4 regions of the Paenibacillus dendritiformis genome follow, and region 3 is predicted to be linked to each of the others. Evidence: riboswitches for the same ligand, from Rfam matches in the RefSeq annotation. Region 3 holds a riboswitch; each other region holds the start of a gene.

Region 1 (4,612 bases), 1.5 Mb from region 3:
TCTGATGCTCGATGACGAGCACGGCCAGACCGCGCGCCCGGGCGAGCTCGCGGACGTATGCCGCGAACTGTCTGCGGGACGCCGGGTCAAGATTCGATGTCGGCTCGTCGAGCACGAGCAGGCGCGTCTCCATCGCGATGGCGCAGGCCAGCGCCAGCCGCTGCTTCATGCCGCCGGACAGCTCGTGAATCGGCGCCTCGCGCCAGGGGGCGAGGTCCACCGCCGCCAGCGCCCCGCTGATGCGGCCGTCCATCTCCTCCCGCGGACAGCCGAGGTTCTCCAGGCAGAAGGCGATCTCCTCCTCGACCCGCAGCAGGCAGAATTGGCTCTCGAAATCCTGGAACACGATGCTGGCCGCCCAAGGCGCGTTCCCCGCCGCCCGCTCGCTGACCGGCTTCCCGTACACCAGCACCCGGCCCTGCACCTCGCTGTCGATGGCGTGAGGGTACAGCCCGGCCAGGCAGAGGGCGAGCGAGCTCTTGCCGCAGCCGCTCGGCCCGAGCAGCAGCGCCGTCTCCCCGTCGCCGATGCGGACGTCGATGCCGCACAGGATCGGATCCGCGCCCGCCTCGAGAGCGAGCGTCAGCCCCTCGGCCTGGATCGCCGCCACGCGCCCGCTCATGCGGCTCATATCCACGCGGCTCATGCGGCGCGAGAGCCTTCCTTCGCGATTGGATAGCTGCGCAGCACGCCGGTCCGCTTCAGCGACTGGGCGATGCCGTGGCCGAGCAGCCCTGCGATGAGCGCCCCGCTGACGCAGCGGACGGCCAGCATCGCGATGACGAGGCCGGCGGAGTATGCGCCGAAGCCGCTGCGGAAGTAGCCCCACGCGAAGCTGAACAGGGCCGCCCCGACCCCGGCCAGCATCAGCGTCCTCAGGCTGTAGCTGCGGTAGCGGGTGGCCGCGAAGGCCGCTTCAGCGCCGAGCCCTTGAATGAGGGCGGACACGATCAGGATCGGTCCGACCGCGTTGCCGATCAGCACCTCGACGACGCCGGCCACCGTCTCCGAGATGACGGCGGCGCCCGGCTTGCGCAGAATCGTGGCGGCGATAATCGATACGATGAACCAGATGCCGAAGATGACTTCGTAGCCCATCGGCCCCATGAAGCCGACCAGGATATTGCCGACCTGGAAGAACAGCAAATAGACAACGGCAAAGACGACAGACAGCGAGCTGAGCATGACGATATCTTTTAATTTCCAACGTTGCATCGGTATATGGATCTCCCTTCCGCTTCCCGCGTTCATGACTTCCGGCTCGGGCTATGCGCCGAAATATTCGCCGTCAGCACGATATGAGCGCTGTCGCTTGTCCGCGCCCGCTCGAAGGCATGCTCCAGCGTCGCGAACACGTCATGCGCGTCGCCCTGCAGCCCGCTCGCATAATGCACCCCCTTGGTGAAGGTGCCTTCTTCCCGGGCAAGACCGATAATGTCAGAGATGGTATCCATATAATCCGGCGTGCCGAGCGGATAGAGCGAGAACTGCGCATCCGTCCGGACCGAGATCAGGCGGGAGAGGTCTTCATTCAGGCGATGGGCGTCCTCTGTCATGCAATAATCGGCTTCGCTGTCGCCGGGGCAGCCGACCGAAAAGGTCGCATTCAGCACGGTATGAACGCCCGACCGGGCGCAGTGGAGAAAGATTGACTTCACCACGTCGAACACATGCTCCGTCTTGCCGCGGACGCAGGTGCTCACCTCATCCGTCTTCGACCATACTTTGGACAGGTCCGTTGCCTCCAAGGCGCCGAGAATCAGCTCCACGAACCGATCGCTCATCGGATAGAGCGAGAACCGGCAGCCGGCGATCTGGCCGGTGCCGCACATCGATTTTTTCATTGCGAATTCCTCCCGTATCTGCGAATGATCGAAAAACAGCAAAAAACCGCACTTCCGGGAAGTGCGGTTCGCCATACGGAAGAACGGCTGCCAGGAAGGAAACCCTCCTTCGGCGGGCGCGAATCATCGTAATCTGCCTACACTTCCCCACGCTAGTATTATCTAGTTCGGGTCGTAAGGGTTAACAGCGATCCGCTGTCTCTCAGCCTGCGAGCAAGCACCCCTAGTGTTCACGGATATGCGGTTGGCTTTGCTTCTTTCACGCTTCCCATTATACCGGGACCGTCCTGAATGTAAAGACTCTTTTCGGGAAAAGGCGCTTTTTCATCGTCCTTCCCGATCATCTTCCGGTATAATGAAAAGAAATGTCATCGCTTGGAATCGAGAGAATACGAGGGAATCTTCATGAATTCAATGACGCACGGCCTGAACCTTCCCGGATATGAAGCAGATAAAATTATATATGAGGACCCTTACCTGTACGTCTGTTACGCCTATGCGGCGAAGCGGAAGCAGCCCGCCCTGCTCAAGGTAGTGAAGGAAGGCAGCCGCACCATCATCGAGAACGCGAAGCTGCTGCATGAATACGAAGGCGCCGCTCGCGTGCCTGTCGACGGCATCCTGCGGCCGGTGACGGTCGTGCCGCATGGCCACGCCCTCATCCTGGAGTATGAGCCGGTGAACGGGGTAACCTTGCGGCGCTACTTCGAGATGCAATCCGTATCGCTCAACGAGTTCCTGGAGCTCGGCATCGGCATATGCCGGATGATCGAGGCGCTCCACCAGCAGCAGGTGCTCCATCTCAATCTCAAGCCCGATACGCTCCTTGTGCAGATGGTGACGAAGCGAATCTATGTGACCGGCTTCGGATATGCCTTGTTCCTGCGGCAGGATGGGGGACAGCCGGTGAAGCGCCCGCTGCTGGAGGGCAATCCGATCTATATGTCCCCGGAGCAGACCGGGCGCATGAACTGCGATCTCGGCCCGTACTCGGATCTGTACTCCCTGGGCATGACCTGGTATGAACTGCTGGCGGAAGAGCTGCCATTCGAGGCGGACAACGCGCTCGCCTGGTCGCATGCGCATATGGCGCGGCGCCCCGTGCCGTTAATCGAACGGAGGCCGGACCTGCCCCCGGAGCTGGCGGAGATCGTGATGAGGCTGCTGGAGAAGGACCCGGAAGCGCGCTATCCGGATGCGCGCACGCTGCGCGTCGCGCTGGAGGAATGCCTGGAGGGGCGGCGGAACAGCCACGCATCGGAGCTGCCGGAGGGAACGTTGCGGGATCAGGCTGCGCCGGCGCGGCAGCTATCGGTGACAGCGCTCTACCCTGACGATCCGGGGCCTATCCTGCCGCACCCTGCGCTTGGCCAGGCCGGTGACGCTCCGCTGTTCGGCTTGAGCGGCCCGTTCGCGGGGCATGACGGCGGCGGCTATCCGCAGACGCTGGATCTGGCGGCGGTCGTCCAGTCCTCCCGCTGCTTCGCGGAGGGTTGGGCCGGACGCGGACTGGCGGATAAGCTGCTCGCCACGATTCTGATGCAGGCCGGAGCGGGGCAGGGGCATCTCATCGTCTTGCGCCAGGGCACGCCTTACGCGGAAGCGTCGATAGATACGGACAGGGACGGGATGAGCGAGTGCGGCGAATTCCGGCCTTGTCCGCTGGGCGAGTTCGGCGCCGTGCCGGAGGAGCTTGTCCGCGCTGCGCTTCAAGCGGGCGAGCCGATGCTGCTGCGCACCGAGAGCGGGAAGCGCTCCGGCAGTTCGAAGCCGCATGGGCCGGCGGCGTTCGCGCCCGAAGAGAGGGCCGGCCGCCCGGCCTCTGTGCTGGCGCTGCCGATTCGGCTTCATGACCAGGTGAGGGGCTGCCTGTATCTGGTCAATGGACGGACGCGGCACGCCTTCGTCCCGGGACGTCAGGGAACGCTGCACACATTGGCTTGCCAGCTGCTGTACGTGGCGGAAGCCCAGGGCAGAATGCAGCTGCCGTCCAAGGAGGAGCTGCAGCGGCTGGCGAAGGTGGAGGAGCTCACCGCCCGCGAACGGGAGGTGCTCAGCCTGCTGGCCCGCAGCCTCTCGAACAAGGAGATTGCCGAAGAACTGCTGGTGTCGGCCGAGACGGTGAAGGCCCATATCAAAAACCTGTTCAAGAAGCTCGGGGTCGATCGCCGCATGAAGGCGGTCTCCGTCGCCAAAACGCTCGGCTGGCTGGAGGAGCGGGGGCCCTAGCCGAAGATGACAACATCGGGTCCATACCGCCCGCAATCTGTTGATCCGGAACAGACTGTAAGAGCCGGCCGCCAGGGAATCCTGGCGGCTTTTTTGCTTGTTCCGGTCCCGCGGCCCGGCTCCGCCCGCGCAGGGCGAATCCGTTCGATCCTTCCGCGGAGACAATTGACGCGGCTCCCCCGGCGCAGTACGATGACAGGAGAAGCTCCTGCTCCGCAAGCCGGCATAGGAGCCACATTTCGAAGATTCGGGGTGGAACTATTTGTAGTGCCGAGCTGTTGCTCTTGGAACGCCAGCATATGGAAGCCGCGGCCGCGATCCTGGCCGAAGGCTTCAAGGAAGACGGATTGTATGTGCACTTGCTGCCTGATCCGTCGACCCGCGTGGAAGTGCTGAAGTTGTTTTTTCGAAATTATATCGAATTGTTGTATGATTACGGCGGCTTATATGCGACATCCGAGAACATGGAGGCCGTCGCGCTCATCTTCCGCTCGGAGCGGATGAGCGCGTCCTTGGCTTCCCGCGCGAGCTACGCATGG
Region 2 (4,612 bases), 1.7 Mb from region 3:
CGCCTTTCTGCCGGCGAACAAGGATTATGGCGCTCCGACGGGCGGCGCGAATCTGGCCGTGCTGGCGGCATCGTCCACGGAGAAGAAGCGGGCGGCGTGGAAGTTCATTCAGTGGATGACCGCTCCGGAGCAGACGATACGCTGGTCGCAAGGCTCTGGTTATATGCCGGTCAGCAAGACTGCGGTGGAGTCGGATACCTTGAAGGAGGCCTTCGCCAAGGATCCGAACTTCAAGGTCGCGATCGATCAGCTGCAGTATGGCAAGGCGCGTCCGATGGTGCCCGGCTATAAGGAATTGCAGGAGGTTATTATGACCGAGATCCAACGGGTCATCCTCGGCCAGGCGACGCCGGATGGAGCGCTGCAGGCCGCGACGGACAAGGCGAACAAGCTGCTGCGCAAATAAAGGACGCCTGACCGGGAAGCATCACCCGGAAAAAGCACCTCCCCGCATTTTTGGGGAAGGTGCTTTTTCCGGGTGCCCGCAAGTTTCGCTTAGGCGCCCCTGGTCGGCAAACATTTTCTGCGAGAACGCGGGCATGCCGCCGGGGAGAGCGGCAAAGGAAAACAGTGAGTTTTTGGCATTGGCAATTGACCTGGTCTATGGTAAAGTATACCCCTGTGTGCCATCACACCGCGGTTCGCAACCATCCCGCGTAATCAAAACTAGGGGGAGTACCGAATGTTCAATTTCATATGGGGGATATTGTTTGTCCTTGCCAATTTCGGCTTTTTTCTGCTGTGTTACCGCTTGTTCGGCAAGAACGGCTTGTTCGCCTGGGTCGGCGTCATGACCATCGTCGCCAATATTCAGGTCGGGAAGACGATCGAGATGTTCGGCATCGTAATGACGCTGGGCAATGCGGCAAATGCCAGCCTGTTCATGACCTCGGATCTTCTTAACGAAAAATATGGACCCAAGGAAGCGCGCCGCGCGGTCTGGTTCGGATTTTTCATGCTCATCATGACAACGATAATCATGCAGATGGCCCTTGCCTTCATTCCTCAAGGAGATGAGATTGCCCAGAGGGCACAGGCGTCGCTGGCGCATATTTTCGACTTGATGCCGCGGGTCGCCGCGGGGAGCCTGACGGCCTATCTCGTCAGTCAATTTCTCGATGTCAAGCTGTTCAGCATGCTGCGGGAACGTTTTCCCAAGTCGGGCCAGCTGTGGATTCGCAGCAACTGGAGCACGGGAATCAGCCAATTGGCGGACTCGTTCGTCTTCTGCACGATCGCGTTTGCCGGTTATTACCCATGGGACGTATGGTTTCAAATTTTGCTGACGACCTATATCGTCAAGCTGCTGTTGTCGGTAGCGTCCACCCCGTTTTTATATTGGGCGAGAAGCTTCCGCGTGCCCGGAATGGAATCGTCCGCCGCAAGGGAAGGCAGCATGGACAGACGATAACTTGCGTACACGATACCGTCCGGCTTCGCAGACAAGATGCGGAGCCGGGCGTTTTTTTATGAATGCCGGCATTGGATACAGTACGGGCGGGAGCGCCGTGACAAGTAGGCCGAGCATTTTTGACAAATTGCGCCATGTTTCACATGGAACGTTGTCCGAGGCGCGGGGGCCGTCCGTTTCCCACAAAAAGGGGTTCCTGCGCCGATTGGCGGCTGGAACCCCTTGCTTCACCCGGTCGTGATCGATGGGATCAGTACCCATGTCCGTTCTGCATCATTTGATTATGCATCATGCCCCCGCGCATCATGCCTTGGCTGCGGACCGATTGGCGATCGGCTCCATGGCAGTGTTGAACCATTTGTTCAACCTGTGCATCGGTCATATTCGGATGCATCTGCTTCATATGGGGGGGCATTTGGCCGAAGCCGCTGTCGTTGCTGCCAGAGGCATATACCGCGGTTCCGAAGATGAGGGCGAGCGCGGTTGCCCCAACCCATACAAGTCGTTTTTTCATGAAGACATCCCTCCCAAGGCCATCTTACCCGTACCGGAAAGAAGATCGCTATGTGCTTCGTCACAAGAAAGGCAGGAGATATGCGGATCCTGCGCCGCATCATGGCTGGACAAGGGAGCGGACGAGGTCTATAATTGCATGTGAAACGGCAACTGAATATGCATACTAGGGGGGCTGGAATAGGGCCGGCTGAGATCGTATCCCGTGAAGATACTGACCCTTACACCTGATCTGGGTAATGCCAGCGTAGGAATGAGAATGGCGCCATGCCGGACGGCGGAGGCGTTCCTTTGCGGTCGGAGAAGTCCGATGCACCGCATCCGTGTTCACAGCGCGGGCGGGCAAGCGGAATGCTCTGCATGGAACGCGACGTACCGTTCAAGCGGCCGCCATGCACACGCCTAGGTAATGGACAGCGTAAGCGCCCCGATGAGGGGCGCTTTTTTAGATCCGCGCGATGGCTTGCGCGGGCGCTTATCAGGGAAGGGCTGCGGCAGGATGCCCGTTGTGCCGGGACTCCGCCGGTTCGTATGCCAGAGAAGGAGCATGGCCGTGTACCGCCTGAATGACAGGCGAATCGGAAAGGGGAAGAAGATCAGGATGAGAAGCATGCGTGCACGAAAAAAAGGAGCGCTTGGACTGGCCTTGGCGCTCATGTTCATGTTGACCGCCTGCGCGGGAGGAGGTTCCGCACCGACGACGCAAGGAAGCGGAGCACAGGGCGCTGAAGCGCCGAAGGAGCTGCGCGAGATTACGTTCGTGCTGGAATGGACGCCGAATACGAACCATACCGGGGTGTATGTCGCCCAGCAAGAGGGGTACTTCGAAGCGGAAGGGCTGAAGGTGAACATTATTCAGCCCGGTACAGGCGGAGCCGACGCGATGATCGCCTCTGGCGCCGCGCAGTTCGGGGTCAGCGTACAAGAGAGCATTACGCTGGCGCGCACGCAGAATGTGCCGATCGTGTCTTTGGCGGCCATCATTCAACATAATACGTCCGGGTTCGCCGCCCCGCAGGACAAGCACATTACGTCGCCCAAGGATTTCGAAGGCAAGACGTACGGGGGCTGGGGCTCGCCGGTGGAAGAAATGGTGCTGCGGACGCTCATGGAGCAGGAGGGCGCCGACTACGGCAAGATCAAGAACATCAATATGGGTTCCGCCGACTTTTTCACCGCGGTCAAAAAGGATATTGATTTCGCTTGGATTTTCTACGGGTGGACAGGCATTGAGGCTGAGCTGCGCAGCGAGCCGATCGATATGATGTATGTCAATCAATATTCGGATGCGCTCGACTACTACACTCCGGTCATCGCGACCAGCGAGAAGCTGATCGAGTCCGATCCCGAGCTGGTGAAGGCGTTCATGCGGGCCGTGTCGCGGGGATATCAGTTCGCGATCGACAATCCGGAGCAGGCGGCCGGGATCATGTTGAAGCAGGTGCCTGACCTGGACAAGGAACTGGTTATGGCCAGCCAGCGCTGGCTCAGCCCGAAATACCGCGACGATGCGCCGCGCTGGGGAGAGCAGAAGCGGGAAGTGTGGGATAACTATACGAACTGGCTTTTGCAGAACAAGCTGATGGAGAAGCCGATCGATATCGACAAGGCGTTCACGAACGAGTTCTTGCCTGAAGCCTGAGGCAGACGCTGCTCAGGGAACGGGCGATGACGGCAGGCGATGATGGCGTTAGATCATTTTGAGGGCCGATAATCCGTGCAAGGGTTTGCCCTCTCCGGGATGAACGGTTCGAGCCGGGCTCGGCATCAAGACGGGATTAGCATCAAGAGGGGGATTAGCATCAAGAGCAGGATCAGCATCGAGAGGAGGAGTTGGCATGAGGGGGACGAACCGCATAGCTGCGGCAGGAACGCGCAGGAAGGTGGCGGCGGGATGAAAAGACGGCTTGCAACGGCGGGACCGCCCGCGGCGGCCCTGCTGCTGTTCATCGTGGCATGGCAGATTGGGGTCATGCTGTTCGATGTGGAGAAATGGATGCTCCCGAGCCCGCTTGATATCGCGCGGGAAGCGGCGGCCAACGGCAGCGGCATTCTGCTGCATGCGCTGGCTACCCTGAAGCTGATGCTGGTCGGCTTCGGGACTGGAGCCGGAATCGGCCTCGCGCTGGCTTGTCTGCTCCATCCGCTCCCCTGGCTGAAGCGCGCGATCTATCCGCTCATTATATTGAGCCAAAACGTGCCGACGATCGCCCTGCTGCCGCTGCTGATGCTGTGGTTCGGCTTCGGCCTGCTGCCGAAGGTGATCGTCATTGCGCTCGTCTGCTTTTTCCCGGTCTGCGTCGCCGCCCTGGACGGTCTGACCCAGACGGATCGGACGATGCTTCATTATATGCGCATGACGGGGGCGACCCGGTCGCAGCTGTTCTGGAAGCTGGAGCTGCCGCATGCTCTGCCTTCCGTCTTCTCGGGCTTGAAGATTGCGGCCACCTATAGTGTGATGGGGGCGGTTATCGCGGAATGGCTCGGAACGGATCAGGGCATTGGCTATTATATGATGCTGCAAAAAGCGGCCTACCGGGTCGACCGGATGTTCCTCGGCATTGTCGTCATCATTCTGCTCAGTCTGGCGATGTTCGGAGCGATCCGCCTGCTGGAGCGGATAAGCATCCGTTGGCGGCCCGAGGAGAATGATAAATGAGGGGGGAACCGCAATGAAGGCAACGGCTT
Region 3 (4,612 bases):
GCGGGAACCCAGGGATAGGTGCGCTGCCGGTTTCCCGTGATTTTCGGCCGGGAGAAGGAATTTCATTATTTTTGTAGAATAGGGTTGTCTATGGAGCGATGCCGCCACGCGTTAAGCGCGGGTGCGCAAGCCGCAGCATTGGTTATGGAAACATGGGACATGGGAACACATTCGGCAAGTGCAGAGTCCATTGGAGGCGATGGTGCCCCGGTGGACTTTTCGCATTGTGATAGTCCTGCGCGAGAACGATGCTGATCCGGCCCTGGAAGCGGCAGAGCGATTTTATTCGAGAAATGAGGTACTTTCATGCTTCGCCGTTTTTTTGCTTATTACAAGCCGTACAAATATTTGTTCCTCCTGGACTTCGGCTGCGCGGTGATCGCGGGGCTGCTGGAGCTGGGATTTCCGATCGCGGTCAATCAGGTGGTGGACAAGCTGCTGCCGAGCAATGACTGGCCGCTTATCGTCTGGGCCTGCGCCGGGCTGCTGGCGCTCTATCTGCTTAATATGGGGCTGCAGTATATCGTTACCTATTGGGGTCATATGCTCGGCATCAACATCGAGACCGACATGCGCAAAAAGCTGTTCGATCATATTCAGAAGCTCTCGTTCCGCTTTTTCGACAACAACAAGACGGGCCACCTGATGTCACGCATGAGCAATGATTTGTTCGAGATTGGCGAGATGGCTCATCATGGTCCCGAGGATGTCTTCATCGCGGTGATGACGCTGATTGGCTCGTTCGTGCTGATGCTCACCATCAACTGGAAGCTGGCTTGTCTCACGTTCGCGATCATTCCGTTCCTCATCTGGCTCGTCGTCTGCAACAAGCGGATGACCCGGGCGAACCACCGGATGTTCACCGACATCGCGGATTTCAACGGACGGGTCGAAGACACGTTCGGCGGGATCCGCGTCGTGCAGGCATTCGCGAACGAAGGCTTCGAGCGGGAACGCTTCGCGGTCAATAACCAGCGCTTCCGCTCGACGAAGCTGATCGCCTACCGGATTATGGCGCTTAACTCGTCGGTGAGCTATATGCTGATGCGGCTCGTGACCGTCTTTGTGCTCATCTGCGGGGCTTGGTTCGTCATTCGGGGGGAGTTGTCCTATGGCGAGCTGGTCGGCTTCATTCTGCTGACGAACGTGTTCTTCAAGCCGATCGACAAGATCAACGCTGTCATCGAGAGCTATCCGAAAGGGATCGCGGGCTTCAAGCGCTACCTGCAAATCCTCGATACGGAACCGGATGTCAAGGATGCGCCCGATGCGATTGAGGTGGCCCATCTGCGCGGCGATATCCGCTATGAAGGCGTCACCTTCGGCTATGACGGCCTTCCCCCGGTGCTCGAGAATATTGACCTGACGATTGCGGCAGGAGAGACGGTCGCGTTCGTCGGGCCTTCCGGGGCAGGCAAGACGACGCTCTGCAGCCTGCTGCCGCGCTTCTATGACGCCGAGGCGGGACGCATCACGATCGACGGCATCGATACGCGGGAGATGACGCTTGCATCGCTGCGCCGCCAGATCGGGATCGTGCAGCAGGATGTGTTCCTGTTCGCGGGTACATTGCGCGAGAACATTGCCTACGGGAAGCTCGATGCCAGCGAGGAGGAGATTATGGAGGCCGCGCGCCGGGCGCGGCTGGAGGAGTTCATCCGTTCGCAGCCGCTCGGGCTGGACACGGTCGTGGGCGAGCGGGGCGTGAAGCTGTCCGGCGGGCAGAAGCAGCGGCTGGCTATCGCCCGCATGTTCCTCAAGAATCCGCCGATTCTGATTCTGGACGAGGCGACGTCGGCGCTCGACACCGAGACCGAAGCGGCCATCCAGCAGTCGCTGGCTGAACTGGCGGCCGGCCGGACGACGCTGATCATCGCCCATCGCCTGGCTACGATCAAGCATGCGGACCGGATCATCGTCGTCAATGAGGACGGCATTGCCGAGCAGGGGCGGCATGACGAGCTGCTGGCGCTGGGAGGAAGCTACAGCCGGCTGCATCAGGCCCAGTTCGGGGCATAACGCTCGTCTTGGCCGGCATGACAGGCACGGGTTATGGTGACTCTACAGAAGGGATGGCGGCGAAGATAAGGACCGCTTCTTCTTCGCCTCTCGCCCATCCGCCATTGCCAACCAATCGGGAATGCGGTATTATAGGGGCGATTACATATTCATACAAATTCGGGTGCTTGAGGAGTCAGGCTGAGATAGTAGCCAGTATACCGCTACGGACCGTTAATCTGATCTGGATAATGCCAGCGTAGAGAAATCTTGTATTTGTCGTGCGATCATGCCTGCAGGATGATCATCGGCTTACTCTACCGTCTGGGTTCCAGACGGTTTTTTTGTATGAACCATGAGATAAGGGAGAGGGTAGCAATGCAAGAACAGGCAAGTGAAAAGAAAGGATTGCGATTCCAGGACATTCTCATTACCGTCATGATCGGGGTCGTCTTCGGCGTTATCTTCAAGCTGTGGGATAGCGTGTACAGCATCGTGAAGCCGCTGTTCCCGCAGGCGGGGCAATTGACTTACGGCATGTGGTTCATGGCCGGGCCGTTCGCCTACTTGCTCATCCGCAAGCCGGGCGTCGCGCTCATTGCCAGTCTGGCCGCAGCCAATCTGTCGGCCCTGCTCGGGTCGGGATGGGGGCTGGAGACGATCATGTACGGATTCGTGCAAGGCTTGGCGGCCGAGCTCGTCTTCGCCTTGGCGCGTTACCGCCGGGGAGGATTAGCGATCGCCGGAGCGGCCGGAATCATGTCGGCTGCCGGCTCGTTCCTCCTCGATCTCGGATACGGCTATGCCAATTACGAGACATGGATGCTTGTGCTGAAATACGGACTGCGCGTCATCAGCGCCTTCACGTTCGCCGGCATCTTCGCTTACTTCCTGATGCGCGCGCTGGAAGCGACCGGGGTGACCAGGTCGATCCGGCCGGTCGCGAAAGAAGAATACGCGGCCCTGGACCGGTAGGCGCGCAGGACACCGGCTGGCGGTCAGGCCCGCCGGCCGGTTATCATGGCACATGAACGATGGGGTGTTGGGATTGACACAAGAACAAGCGGCCTCAACCAGGGCCGCGATTACAAATCTGAGATTGAAATTCCCGGGAGAGGCGTCCTTGCTGTTCAAGGACCTCTCCTTCTCCATTGCGGCGGGGGAGAAGGTGCTGCTGCTCGGACCGAGCGGCTGCGGCAAATCTACGCTGCTGCAGGTGCTGAGCGGCATTATGCCGGACTCGGTCGAAGTGCCGCTCAAATATGAGCGGAGGCAGCTCCCGGATAGCTGGGCCTTCGTATTCCAGGATCCGGATACCCAATTCTGCATGCCGTACGTCGATGAGGAATTGGCATTCGTCCTGGAGAATCTGTCGGTGCCGCGGGAGCAGATGGAGCCGCGCATAAGAAGCATATTGGAGCGGGTCGGGTTGCGGCTGGATAATCTGCATACGCCGATTGCGGCGCTGTCGCAGGGCATGAAGCAGCGGCTCGCGCTCGCCTCCGTCCTGCTGTTGGAGCCGGAGGTGCTGTTCCTGGACGAGCCTTCGGCTCTGCTCGATCCGGAAGGGACGAAGCAAATCTGGGATACGGTGAAGGACATTGCCGGATCGCATACGCTGCTGATCGTGGAGCATAAGCTGGATCTGGTCGCCGATATCGTCGATCGGGTCGTGCTGTTCGACGGCGAGGGCCGCATTATGGCAGATGGCGAGCCGGGGGCTATTTTCACGATGCACAAGGAGAAGCTGCTCGAATACGGCATCTGGTATCCGGATGTGTGGCGGGATCACGTGAAGTCGGAGTCGTACCGCGCCATCGCGGGCGCCAAGCGGCGTCAGCGCCAGGCCGAAGCGGCGTCCTCTCTTCGGGAGGACCCGATCATCGCCTTGCGCGGGTTCTCCGGGTACCGGGGAGAGGCCGAGGCAATCTCCGTCGAGGCGGCCGATGTCTATCCGGGCGAATGGATTGCCGTCACGGGCCCGAACGGGGCGGGCAAGAGCACGCTGCTGCTGTCCCTGATGCGGCTGCTTCGCGCCAGCGGCTCCTATGCTATCGGGGGACGTCCGGTCCCGGAGCCGAAGAAGCGCGGCTGGTTCCGGCCGGCCCGGCCGGAACCGCCAGAGGAGCTGGCCTTCGTCTTCCAGAACCCGGAGATGCAGTTCCTGACCGATTCCGTCTACGAGGAACTGGCTTACGGCTTGCGGCTGGCGGAATGGCCTGCCGCGGAGGTCGAGCGTCAGGTGACGGCCTTGATGGCGGCCTTCGATCTCGATATGGGATCCGACCGGCATCCGTATCATCTGTCGATGGGGCAAAAGCGCCGCCTCAGCGTCGCCACCGCCGTCGTGCGGGAGCATCCGGTGCTGCTGCTTGACGAGCCGACGTTCGGCCAAGACGCGAGGAACACGTTCGCGATCCTGGATAAGCTGGAGCGTCTGCGGGCGGCAGGGACGGCCATCGTGATGGTGACGCACGATCTGAATATTGTACGTTATTATGCCGATCGCGTGTGGCGGGTCGAACGGGGCAGTCTTACGGTCCTGGACACGATCGGGGAACGGGAGGCGCAGCTTACATGAATCTGCTGATACCGGAAACCGAGACCTGGCTGC
Region 4 (4,612 bases), 1.2 Mb from region 3:
CTATCTCGGGTTCGAAGACGGGAAGACGGTCATCGCGACGACGGAGCGGAAATACAAGGTCGGCGAATCGCTGACCCAATTGGAGCGGAAGCTGAATCATCCTTCCATCGTCCGCGTCCACCGGGCGTTCCTCGTCCACCTGGATCGCATCGTGGAGATTCAGCCGTGGTTCCATTCGACCTGCCATCTTCGGATGCAGGACGGATCCCGAATTCCAGTCAGCCGCACCTATATGAAGGAACTGAAGCAGCTGCTCGGGATGACATGAGGCCTGAATCTGCCGATGCCGGATCGGGTTGTCCCGATGGCGGTGGCGGCGGGTTCGGACCCGGGGTGCAATCGCTTGCATTTCGAGGGGGCCTTTTTGCAGTTGAGTCGGCATCTATCGCATTCTGTCATGAAAACGAAGCAGGCAAGCTTTCATATTGTATGATGACTCCAAAACGATTGCAGGGAGTGGTACACATGAATGCGGTAACGATTGTAATCGGATCGATATGCATCCTGATGATCGCGTACCGGCTGTACGGAACGTTCATGGCGGCCAAAGTGCTGAAGCTGGACGATTCCAAGCCGACCCCGGCCCATGAACTGAATGACGGCAAAGATTATGTCCCTACCAACAAATGGGTCACCTTCGGGCACCATTTTGCCGCGATCGCGGCGGCCGGGCCGCTCGTCGGCCCGATATTAGCGGCGCAGTTCGGTTATTTGCCCGGCCTGCTGTGGCTTCTCATCGGCGCAGTCATCGGCGGGGCGGTGCATGATGCGGTCGTCTTGTTCGCTTCCATGCGCAAGCAAGGGAAGTCGCTATCCGAGGTCGCGAAGGACGAGCTCGGTCCGGTAGCCGGCTTCTGCACCGGCCTGGCGATGCTCTTCATCATTACCATCACGATGGCCGGGCTCTCGATGGTCGTGCTTCACGCATTGGATCATAACCCATGGGGCACCTTCGCCGTCGGGATTACGATTCCGATCGCGATGGGCGTCGGCTTGTTCTATAAGAAGACGGGGAATCTGAAGCTTGCGTCCACCATCGGCTTCATTCTGCTCATGGCCGGCGTATTTCTTGGACCCCAGATCCAAGGAACCGTCCTTGGCGACTGGCTGACGCTGGATACGAAGACGCTGGCCATCCTGCTGCCTGTCTACGCGTTCTTCGCGGCGGCCCTGCCCGTCTGGCTGCTCCTGGCGCCGCGGGACTACTTGAGCAGCTTCATGAAAATCGGCGTCTTCATCGCGCTTATCGTCGGCGTCTTCATTATCAACCCGGCGATCCCGTTCCCGGCCTTCACGGAATTCGTGAACGGAGGCGGCCCGATACTGGCCGGCCCGGTCTGGCCGTTCATCTCGATCACCATCGCCTGCGGGGCCATATCCGGCTTCCATGCCTTCGTCGGATCGGGCACGACGCCGAAGATGATTAACCGCTGGAGCGACATCAAGGTCGTCGGCTTCGGGGCGATGCTTGTCGAATCGCTGGTAGGAATTATGGCGCTTATTGCGGCAGCGGCGCTCCAGCCGGCCGATTATTTCGCGATTAATTCGGCGCCGGAAGTATTCAAGACACTCGGAATGTCTACCGTGCATCTGCCGGAGCTGGCGCAGCAGATCGGCCTCGATCTCGAAGGGCGGACCGGCGGAGCCGTCACCTTGGCCGTCGGCATGACGTACATTTTCACCAAAATTCCGTGGTTCAGCCACTTATCGTCCTACTTTTTCCAGTTCGTGATCATGTTCGAGGCGGTCTTCATTCTGACGGCGATTGACGCCGGCACGCGGGTGGCCCGCTATCTGATTCAAGATTTCTTCGGCGACATCTACAAGCCGCTGAAGCAGGTCGATTGGGTGCCCGGCTCCATCTTCGCCAGCGCCTTGGCCTGTCTGATGTGGGGATATCTGCTGTACTCGGGCGATATCGGCTCCGTCTGGGCGCTCTTCGGCGTCTCGAATCAGCTGATGGCATCGATTGGGCTCATCATCGGCGCGACGGTCATTCTGAACATCGCGGATAAGCGGAGATACATGCTGACCTGTCTCATTCCGCTCGCTTACTTGTTCGTCACGGTTAACTATGCCGGTTACTGGATGGTCAAGAACGTGTATCTGAACCCGTCCGCTTCCGGGTACAGCGTATTGAACGCCGTGCTGTCCATCATTATGCTGGTGCTCGGCATCGTCATCATGGTATCCGCCATCAAGAAGTGGATCGAACTGTGGAACGGGCCGCGGGCGAAGCTCGAACCGATTAGCGTCACATAAACGGTTCAGGATCGCTGGTCCGGCAGGGGCTTCATCGAGCGGGCAGTAAATCGGGAAGAATAGTTTGACAAGATTGGCAATCAAAGCTAAAGTAAGACGTGACAATGAACTTTATACGAAATCCGCTGGGGGAGCCGCGCAAGGCGGCTGAGACAAGAGACGCTTGGACCCTTTGAACCTGATCCGGTTAATACCGGCGTAGGGAAGTGGAGACGGCCTTCACAGGTTCGAGTTAAAGCTCTGTTTTCAAGATGACTTGACGAAGCCGCTCCATTTCGGGGCGGCTTTTTCGTATGGCTGCGCCGGGCGCCCTTCAGTTGGATTTCATCGAAAATGAGGCGGAGGTGCTGAGTATGGCCTGTTTTACCGAAGAACTCCGGCGTACGGCGGATCCGATTTTTGCGGCGATTTTTGCCCACCCGTTCGTTCGGGGCATTGCGGAAGGGACGTTGGCGAAGGAACAGCTCATTCACTATGTCAAGCAGGATTTTGAATACTTGAACGCTTTTATCCGGGTATACGGGATTGCGATCTCCAAATGCGACCACCGCGCCGCGATGGCTCTATTTAACGAGCAAATCTCGTTTATTCTGGACAGCGAGACGCACCCGCATCAAAATTTTTGCGACGTCGCCGGGGTGACGTACGAAGAATTGCAAGGCTTCCCTCTGGCCCCGTCGGCGAATCACTATGTCAACCATATGCTGACGGTTGCCCATGGAGGAACGCGGGAAGATATCGTGGCGGCACTGCTGCCCTGCCCTTGGACGTATACCGAGATCGGCCGCAGGCTGCTCGAGGAAGTGAAGCCGGATTCGTCCCATCCGTTCTATGATTGGATGCATTTTTATGGAGATCGGGAGAGCGGGATAACGATGCAGCTTCGCGGACTGCTTGATGGATGGGCGGAGTCATTGTCCGCCGCCCGGAAGCGGCAGCTGGAGGAGCATTTTCTGACCAGCTGCCGGCTGGAATATCTGTTCTGGGACATGGCCTATAGGCTGGAGGACTGGCCGGCGCCTGTCACGGAAGCGGAAGCGGTGCGGGCGTGAATCCAAGGGGGCAGCCGCTCCCCATATCATCAAGAGGCATCAAGGGACGGCGCTCCCTCGTCTATAATATGACGAATACGGTCGTCACCAAGCAAAGGAAGTGAATTCAGGTCATCGCCGTGGTGGAACGCCGAATTCCTGCTATAATCAGGCTGTTGAGAAAGAAGTTTTGAACAGGAAAATGGACATTTCTACCGGACGAAAACTGTACCATTTCCCTGGACACGCCCATCCGGCAGGCGAAATCCGCAAAACTCCACGATTTCTCTAGACACGCCGATTCGGTAAGCGAAATCCTGCAGAAATACAGCAATTCGATATGGACGACTTTTCCAGAAACGGAATCCTGCAAAATTACAGGAATTTCACCCGTTTCGCTTCGGCTTGAAGCAAAAGGGCCTAAAATGATGCAGATTTGCAGCAATTCCTCGGGATGTGGACTCATTAAGCCGAAATTCCTGTAAAATAGCAGCAATTTCCTCCGCACGTCCAAGCCCCAGGAGGCAACGATGCTTCCAGCAGGCCGGATAATGCTTCCAGCAGGCCGATAATGCTTCCTGAAGGCGATGATGTCCCCAGCATCCGACGCGGTCGGTTGGATCCCGTAAAATCAGGCCATTGAGTAGTCTATGGGACTTTTCACCTGTGATGTGGATCTCTTCTCCCGGTAGAAAAAAATCGATTTAAAACGCTCTAAGAGCCAAAGTTTGGATGAGGAAAATGGACCTTCTCCACCCCTTCACAAAAAACAGGGGTTTTCCAACCGCCTGTATAATGCAGGATTCTGCCTCGGATCGGGGCCTGTTTGAGCATCATTCCTGCAAATGTACATCATTTTCCCGACAAAATTCGGGTTTGAGCAGAAATTCCCCGGTGATTGTTGTATATTTGCCGGATTTTCTTTTGCAAGACGCGGCAACGGGGGACAAAGCTGCAGTTTTGCATCATTGTATGGAGATCCGAGCCTGTGACCCGGTTCCGAGGAACGCTGCGGCATTCCCGCAGAGCGGAAGTCCAGTGCTCAGCAGAGCAGAGGCCCGGCATTGCGCAGAGCGGAAGTCCAACGTTCCACAGCCTCGGACGTTACTGCCTCGCCGGAACGGGAATAGCCCTCCTGGGGCCCGTTCGCGGGGAGCGCGGATCGGGCGGCGCACTTGGCCGTCCATCATTCCGGTGGGGACGATTCATGCGCACAGCCCATTCCCAGCCGCTTCCGGCCCGCGCCGGGATACGCCCCGGCGACCGCTACAGCCGCTCGGCTTCCTTCAGCAGCCGCATCACATCTACCTCGCCCGGCG

What was found. Region 3 has a riboswitch for thiamine pyrophosphate ahead of L6439_RS04665 (ECF transporter S component). Riboswitches for the same ligand answer to the same signal wherever they lie in the genome.
Region 1: another riboswitch for thiamine pyrophosphate. It lies ahead of L6439_RS27220 (YkoF family thiamine/hydroxymethylpyrimidine-binding protein); the one in region 3 lies ahead of L6439_RS04665 (ECF transporter S component).
Region 2: another riboswitch for thiamine pyrophosphate. It lies ahead of L6439_RS26445 (ABC transporter substrate-binding protein); the one in region 3 lies ahead of L6439_RS04665 (ECF transporter S component).
Region 4: another riboswitch for thiamine pyrophosphate. It lies ahead of tenA (thiaminase II); the one in region 3 lies ahead of L6439_RS04665 (ECF transporter S component).

The regions. Positions count from the first base shown of each region.
Region 1 is NZ_AP025344.1:6,132,467-6,137,078, reverse strand. Features, by position in the region: gene L6439_RS27230 (ABC transporter ATP-binding protein) at 1-646, opposite strand, end outside; gene L6439_RS27225 (ECF transporter S component) at 643-1,215, opposite strand; gene L6439_RS27220 (YkoF family thiamine/hydroxymethylpyrimidine-binding protein) at 1,248-1,844, opposite strand; TPP riboswitch at 1,972-2,079, opposite strand; gene L6439_RS29400 (protein kinase domain-containing protein) at 2,250-4,073, shown strand; gene L6439_RS27205 (GNAT family N-acetyltransferase) at 4,358-4,612, shown strand, end outside.
Region 2 is NZ_AP025344.1:5,951,718-5,956,329, reverse strand. Features, by position in the region: gene L6439_RS26460 (ABC transporter substrate-binding protein) at 1-406, shown strand, start outside; gene L6439_RS26455 (queuosine precursor transporter) at 683-1,411, shown strand; gene L6439_RS26450 (hypothetical protein) at 1,662-1,925, opposite strand; TPP riboswitch at 2,083-2,195, shown strand; gene L6439_RS26445 (ABC transporter substrate-binding protein) at 2,535-3,566, shown strand; gene L6439_RS26440 (ABC transporter permease) at 3,819-4,583, shown strand; gene L6439_RS26435 (ABC transporter ATP-binding protein) at 4,597-4,612, shown strand, end outside.
Region 3 is NZ_AP025344.1:1,078,224-1,082,835, forward strand. Features, by position in the region: gene L6439_RS04660 (ABC transporter ATP-binding protein) at 307-2,019, shown strand; TPP riboswitch at 2,170-2,281, shown strand; gene L6439_RS04665 (ECF transporter S component) at 2,377-2,973, shown strand; gene L6439_RS04670 (ABC transporter ATP-binding protein) at 3,038-4,579, shown strand; gene L6439_RS04675 (energy-coupling factor transporter transmembrane component T family protein) at 4,576-4,612, shown strand, end outside.
Region 4 is NZ_AP025344.1:6,458,786-6,463,397, forward strand. Features, by position in the region: gene L6439_RS28730 (LytR/AlgR family response regulator transcription factor) at 1-268, shown strand, start outside; gene cstA (carbon starvation protein CstA) at 466-2,262, shown strand; TPP riboswitch at 2,380-2,484, shown strand; gene tenA (thiaminase II) at 2,616-3,314, shown strand; gene L6439_RS28745 (hypothetical protein) at 3,421-3,759, opposite strand; gene L6439_RS28750 (S8 family peptidase) at 4,560-4,612, opposite strand, start outside.